One region of the Oleiphilus sp. HI0128 genome, then DNA from elsewhere that is predicted to be linked to it. Evidence: predicted binding sites of a transcription regulator. Region 1 holds the regulator's gene; the other holds the start of a gene.
The links. Region 1 encodes PhoB, which activates phosphate uptake and scavenging genes when phosphate is short. Its sites were predicted from a motif close to TGTCATANNNNTGTCANA; they were not measured.
Positions count from the first base shown of each region.

Region 1 (3,710 bases):
GGCGCTATAAAGCTGACGAGAGTCACCGGTAAATAAACAGGGTTTGGTGCTTTCAAAGTCCAAACGAATATTCTGATTTTTGTCAGCGCTAAAGGCTCGTGCGTCGCGGTAGACTTCTTGTAGTACCGGTTCGATATCGATCGCTTGAGTATTACTAGGCAGGCCTTCAGTTTCATACTTGGCGAGTAACAAGAGGTCACTAATCAGGCTTTCCATCCGTTTCGTTTGCTCTTGCATTGAATTTAAGGCTCTTCGCCACTTCTTAGGTGTATCTTCAGCATCCTGGAAGGTTTCGATATAACCTCTAATAACCGTCAATGGCGTTCTCATATCATGAGAAACATTGCTAACGAAGTCACGCCGCATCTGTTCAAGTCGCTGCACACGCGTCACATCTTGCGCGAAAACCAAGCGGTCATCTTTGCCAAACAAAGTGATATGTACTTGCAAAGTTGCACTTTTATTTAAAGGTGAACGTAGCTCTAAAGGTTCGTCGTAATTCTTGCTTTCAAAATATCGCTTAAAGGAAGGGTCTCTAAGCAAATTTGTTATCAGCTGACCTCTATCTGACTCTCGTTTAAAGCCAAGTACTGTACTTGCAGAGTCATTCCACCAGTCCATCGCACCTTCAGAGTTAGTCATGACGACAGCCTCTTTTAGTGCATTGGTAGATAATTGGACACGAGCAATCATTGACCGCAAGTTTTCTTGAGTAATGCGATTTTGATATTGAATTTGATATAGACCGTCAAACAGATCGCCCCATAAACCATGGCTTTCGGGAATTGCTTGGTCTTCTTGTACACTGTAAAGCCAACGATGCAGCTTAACAGCCTGGCTGATTGTCCAGGCTAAGTAGGCAAAGCAGCCAATCGCGAGAACCCACGCTAATTCCCCAATCAGCAGGCCAAGTACCAGCAAGCCAATCACAGCCCAAAAAAGGGAGTATAAGTGACCGATGATTCGTTTGTGCATAACCTTATGCTCCAGCACAGGAAGACAGATTCATTCTCTGATTCAATAGTTTGCCATTAAAACGCAAACGGTACAGAGAGTGTGCACCCTTCGTCAATGATCGAAGTCATGTGCATGAAAAATCGAGCTCCTTGCCACCTTTCTTATTTTATAACAAAGTTACCAATGCTCAAGCGCTATGCAGCACCTTGAGCAGAAAAACGATAGCCAGTACCTCGAACAGTTTGAACCAGGTATTCATGCCTTTCACCTAATGCCTTGCGAAGGCGCCGAATATGAACATCAACGGTTCGATCTTCAACATAGACATTGCCACCCCAAACTTGATCAAGTAGCTGGGAACGGCTATAAACGCGGTCTTGATGCGTCATAAAGAACTGCAGTAGCTTAAACTCAGTTGGCCCCATGCTCAGCAAATTATTGTGAGCGGTAACGCGATGACAAACTGGGTCAAGTACCAATCCATCTATTTCGATTTCACTTTCGACACCCGCAGGCGTCGCACGACGAAGTACAGCTTTAAGACGAGCAACCAATTCACGAGGAGAAAAAGGCTTAGTAATATAGTCGTCGGCACCGACTTCCAAACCCTGTACTTTATTATCCTCTTCGGTTTTAGCTGTCAGCATAATAATAGGGATATCACTGGTCGCTTCATTGCGTTTCAAGCGTCTTGCCAATTCAATTCCGCTAGTGCCTGGCAACATCCAATCAAGTAAAATCATATCGGGACGTTGATCCACAATAGCAATAAATGCATCCTGCGCATTTGAAGCTTCGATACAATTGTAATCAGCCATTTCTAAAGCAACAGCAATCATTTCTCTGATTGATGCTTCATCATCAACAATTAATACGGTTTTTTCTGACATAGTACTTACTCCAAAAATCAAACTGTATTAAAACGGCAAGCTGTTACAGTTTTATGACACTACACTGTAAGCCTATGCTGAGAACCTAATGAGCGCTCCTTTTTGCGAAGTTTTACAATTCACCTGACATAAAAGTCTAGAAACAGTCCCAGGAATAAAACCATACCCACCCAGTTATTGTTCAAAAACGCCTTAAAGCACTCATCTCTGTCACGATGGCGAATCAAGTGCTGCTGATATACAAATAGTACCGACGCAACGACAATACTCAGAAAGTAAAACTGCCCCATTTCAAGCTGTTCACCTAACAAGCTCAGCGTCAATATCACCAAAACCTGCAAAAATGCGATAATCGCCCGATCAGCCGAACCAAATAAGATGGCCGTGGATTTAACGCCGATTTTGATATCATCATCCCTATCGACCATGGCATACATCGTATCATAAGCAACGGTCCACAAGACTGTTGCCATATAGATCAACCAGATATGCGCAGGCAGTTCATTCACTTGCGCGGCATAAGCCATAGGAACGGACCAGGCAAATGCAGCACCTAAGACCACCTGTGGTAAATAAGTATAGCGCTTCATGAAGGGATAAGCAGAAGCAAGTGCGAGTGCACCAAATGAAAGGTAAATTGTCAGTTTATTGGTAAACAAAACCAGGATGAAAGACAACAGACATAAAACGGCGAAAAAGATCAAAGCCTGTTTTGCACTCACCCGCCCCGTCACCAGAGGGCGAGCTTCAGTGCGCTTTACATGACCGTCTATTTTTCTATCCGCAAAGTCATTGATTACGCAGCCTGCCGAGCGCATGAAAACAGAGCCGGCGATAAAAATAGCTAACACATCCATAGCTGGTATGCCCTCGGCAGCAAACCATAATGCCCAAAGCGTTGGCCACAAAACCAGATAAATACCTATAGGCTTATCCAACCTCGCAAGCCTTACGTAGTCCATTGCAACACTTGCAAACGCGGGTTTACTCTGAGTATTCATATGCCTATTTCTCTCGTTTGCTTGCCTCAAATACCCGAGGCATAAATAGTTCGCTCACCAGCAATGGTTTCTGACGAAGAAAAAATACCGAGCGCCGCCCAAATACGGGTTCTTTAAACTGTTTCACCAAGGAGACACTTTCAAGCTTACTACGCGTCATAACTCTGGATTTAAACAGAAATGCGCCTAAAGGCTTATCTCCCAAATACTGAAGCTGTCTTTCATAACCACTTAGCGTTGTTTTCGGAATAATACTGCGCGCTATCACCCATACTTCTCCGAAACAAAGCAGCTCAACTTCCCTGACCAGCGCTTTCTGACGCTCTCTCACTTTTAGTATCCGCCTCTCCTCAAGACTTGGTACAGCCCAGCCTTGATAAGTGACACGCACACTAAAGTTATTATTTGATGCTTCGATAAGCCTCTTGGTAAGTGAACCTTGATCAAAGACCCAGGAACCATATTGTTTAGGCACTTTCCAGTCGGGTATCCGCCGAGCGGCTGGCTTTAGCATCACATGCCCTTAACTGCGTAAATACCCGGCGCATTCCGCCAATAGCCTTGATAATCCATACCAAAACCAAAAACAAAACGATCCTCAACATTTAAACAAGTATAGTCAGCGAGCAGATCCTTGGTCGCCTTTCTGTCATGTTGCTTATCCAATAAAACCGTCGTCAGAACACGCGCTGCACCTTGCTGCCGACAATAATCCTGTACATGTAAGAGGGTATGCCCTTCATCAAGGATATCATCAACCAGAAGAACGGTTCGGCCCGACAGTGCTTTTACCGGCTTAGCCAGCCAGTCCAAGCGGCTGCCAGAGGTTTCATTCCCATATCGGGTAGCGTGTAAATAATCC
Region 1 covers NZ_LWGG01000853.1:2,765-6,474, reverse strand. The annotation lists gene phoR (phosphate regulon sensor histidine kinase PhoR) at 1-975, opposite strand, end outside; gene phoB (phosphate regulon transcriptional regulator PhoB) at 1,152-1,847, opposite strand; gene ubiA (4-hydroxybenzoate octaprenyltransferase) at 1,967-2,848, opposite strand; gene A3763_RS13240 (chorismate lyase) at 2,853-3,362, opposite strand; gene A3763_RS13235 (hypoxanthine-guanine phosphoribosyltransferase) at 3,362-3,710, opposite strand, start outside.

Region 2 (3,710 bases), on a different contig from region 1:
CGCGGGGGCCGCTATCTGTTGATGAGGTGGCGGTGTTGAAAATTAGGCTGCGAGTTATGCCTGCTAGCATAGAAAGGTAAGCAACAATTTTCAGTATATGAGCGATATTGAAATGGTTATCGAAAAGTTGCGTAGAGCCGAATGCCACATGCAGTTGGGTTAGGCACTCTGGAATGCAGCTTAATAAAAACGCCAGGCTGACGGGGTCGCGTTCTTTCTGAAACCAGGTCCAGAACAATGTGGCGGCTAATAAGTATGTCGCTAGTGGAAGGATGTCATAGGGGCGGCTTATCAATTCGCCAGGGAAAGTGGTTTGCGGTAGGTTTTCGCTCACCGAGGCTAGATAAACACTTACGAAGGCCGAACCAACAAAAAAACTATCGCTAAAGGAAGTAGCTTTAGATGCTTGTACAGGGGGGGTTATTGCTGTGATGCAAAGCCCATAAGCTTAGTGCCGCCCCGACGGTCATGATTGAAGCATTGAAAAGGCGGGAAAGCGCCCAGGTAAAAGGAATAAAATCAGTGTTCTGGGCTTGAGCATCGATCACTCTTGCTGATGCCAAGGTATGAAAAATGTCGATCGATGCTGCCGAGAGCAATGCAAGCCCCATGATAGGGAGTGTAATATTACGATGATAGTAGTAATGAACAAACGCAAAGATAGCGCCGATACAGGCAATAGAAATTGCGCTCCATTCGAGAATGGTATGTAGGATAGCTCCCTGCAGCGCTTCCAGCATCGAGCTTTGTGTTGTCACTATATCGACTTTTGTCGGCGCAGCGCCAAAGTCAATTCCTAGCATATTAGGTAAAAAAGGTAGAGTGCAGAGAAAAAATAGCCCAATAGTCAGTTTTTTGGGAGACGTCATTCAAACTTCCGAAATATGGTGACGTGGTGCGATGGCATTAAAGAAGTATAGTAGAAATGTCTTCAAGTTCACGTCAGTATGCAAATAATAGGAAAGTCGCTATGCTTTGGTTACACTGAACAAATGGATAGTCTTGGTATGCTTTTGTTTTTTGGGTGCAACTAGCCAAATTGGGTTTAGATGAATTATGAGCGAACAAGCAAAAGCGCTGATTACCGAAATATTTGATGCAGCTTGTGTTAAGCAGTTTGAAAGCTTGGGCTGTCAAATAGAAGTAACGGATAGAAGTTCATATTCCCGAGAAGTGATGGCTTCGTATATTACGGCAGGCTCTGAAGACCTGACAATTTCTTTGCTATTAAAAACACCGCGTTTACTATTAGCGTAAACTATGCCGATAGTTGATGTAGATAGAATTGGTGACCCAAGTTTTCAAGAAGATTGGAATTGTGAATTGGCCAACCGTTTTCTAGGTAGAATAAAAAATAGCTTGGTGCAGCATAATTGTCGGTTGGCTATCGGTTTGCCCGAGGTGATGAGTAAGTCAGATATGAAACACTTTCACTGCGATGGTGAAGAGATTGTTCGTCACTTTTCCATTAGCAGTGAAATAACCGATAGCGTGATGGACTGCCACCTATACGTAGACTTCCACAACGATGCTCTTTATTTAACTGAAGGCCGTCGACCAGTTGAGGACCAAGGTAACGAGGGCGACTTGGTAATCCTGTAGCGCCTAGCTATTGGGCCAAAACGAACGTTATAAATCGTCCCACCACTCTTTAAGCTCTGCCTCTAAACGCTTTTTCTCCTGATGATCTTCAATTGCTCTTCTTGCTTGGGAGCGGCGCTTTGCACGATCTTTTTTCTTTGATTCGCTTTGCTTTTGATGAAGTTCGTGAGCGATATCCATAAAGTCTACATGGATGGCTTCCAGAGAATTTTCTTGCTCAAAAGTGCTCGGGTTCTGAGATTCATGTGCTTGCATAGTGTGTCTCCTAACTGGCATCGATAAAGTTTCGAAATGTTTACTGTTTTGCATCTCACCTTATTTGGAGCTCAGGCTAGCTTTTGGGTGTGACAGTTTTGTGAAGCAAAAATGACGATTTAGACAAAAATATGGGCTTGTGAAGTAGGTCGCTTGGATGATAGTTTTGCCCGCATTTGAGCTTCTTTGTCAGTACGCTGATGGCAAGAGCTGCTCGTCAAGATCGATGATTTAGGAGAATATAACGTGCCCGTCGCCAGCCTAGCCGTCCTGTTTGCGCTGTACTTTTCTCAAGGCCTTCCTTCGGGAGTGCTAGCTCATGCTTTTCCGGCCATTATGCGAGACCAGGGCGTGTCGCTGGAATATATCGGACTGATCAAACTCCTTGCCTTGCCATGGGCTTTAAAGTTTATTTGGGCTCCCTATGTTGATCGTATCGGTTGGGCTCGTATAGGCGTGCATCGAACCTGGATAGTAGCGATGCAGTTATTGCTTGTCGGATTGCTCTTATTAGCTTCTATGTCTAACTATGAAAGCTTGTTTGGCCCCTTGATTGTTATTTTTCTCATCGGAATTCTACTGGTGAATACCTCGGCCGCGACTCAGGATATTGCAACCGACGGTTTGGCTGTGAAAGTTCTAGCAGAGCGTTTCAGGGGAATCGGAAACAGTGTCCAGGTAACAGGTTTTAAGTTGGGAATGATTTTAAGTGGTAGCGGCTTGTTACTAGGGATAGACCACTTTGGTTGGAGTCTGAGTATGCAGCTTATGGCCTTGTTGTTAGTTCTACTAATGTTGCCAATCTTCACTGGAGCTATCCCTGTTTACCCAAAGGTGACCAATAACTTTGATGCAGGTGTTGCTGATAAAGGCATGGCTAGGGCATTGCCTCTAACTGTCTATAAGGGCTTTTTTAAGCGTTCAAATATGCTTGCTTGGGTATTGGTGTTAATCACCTATAAACTGGCAGACTCCTTAGGCTCGGTAATGATCAAGCCCTTGCTGATCGATAGTGGCTTCTCGCTAGGGGACTTGGCAACGATCACTTTATGGTCTTCTATTGCGGGTTTGCTGGGGGCTGCTTTAGGCGGGTATTTATACCTTCGTCTGGGGGCAAAGAATATGATGCTTATTGCTGGCTTGGCCCAGGCTGTGGGAATTGCTCTCTATACGCTAGTGGACCTGCACTGGGTTGGGATTCTTGGGGTCTATGGTCTAAGTATATTCGAGCAAGCAGTCGACGGCATGTCTACAGTAGCCCTTTTCTCGCTGATGATGGCGCAATGTCGTTCCGGACATGAAGGTGCAGACTTTACCGTTCAGGCCAGTATTCAAGTCTTGGTCTCTGGTTTGGCGGCGGCTCTGGGAGGTCTCTTGGCTGGCATGTTGGGGTATTTTTCTACCTTTGTTGTTGCGGGCGCTGTTGGCTTAGTCAGCTTAGTGTTTGTGTTACATTATTTTCGACAAAAATGATTGATGAAGTTCACACAATAATCGTATAAAATGGCGCTTTTTTGAACGATCAAATTCTGTTCACTCTATATGGCTCATTACAAGAGTTGAAGAATGACTAGGGAATGACCGTTTTGAGGCTTATTTTTTCCTGAATGATAGAGGCGATGAATGTTTACTCGTGATATGACTATAGCTGGCTTTGATGATGAAATAGCAAATGCAATTACTGCTGAAGCAACGCGTCAAGAAGAACACATTGAACTGATTGCATCAGAAAACTACACCAGCCCTCGAGTGATGGAGGCTCAAGGTTCTGCATTAACGAATAAGTATGCTGAAGGCTATCCGGGTAAGCGTTACTACGGTGGTTGTGAGCATGTTGACGTGGTTGAGCAGCT
Region 2 covers NZ_LWGG01000931.1:4,738-8,447, forward strand. The annotation lists gene A3763_RS15155 (response regulator) at 1-334, opposite strand, end outside; gene A3763_RS15160 (MASE3 domain-containing protein) at 399-869, opposite strand; gene A3763_RS15165 (hypothetical protein) at 1,057-1,257, shown strand; gene A3763_RS15170 (hypothetical protein) at 1,261-1,602, shown strand; gene A3763_RS15175 (PA3496 family putative envelope integrity protein) at 1,630-1,857, opposite strand; gene A3763_RS15180 (MFS transporter) at 2,104-3,330, shown strand; gene glyA (serine hydroxymethyltransferase) at 3,481-3,710, shown strand, end outside.
Region 2: a site for PhoB is predicted at 1,946-1,963, ahead of A3763_RS15175 (PA3496 family putative envelope integrity protein). Genes of this name have one in related genera too.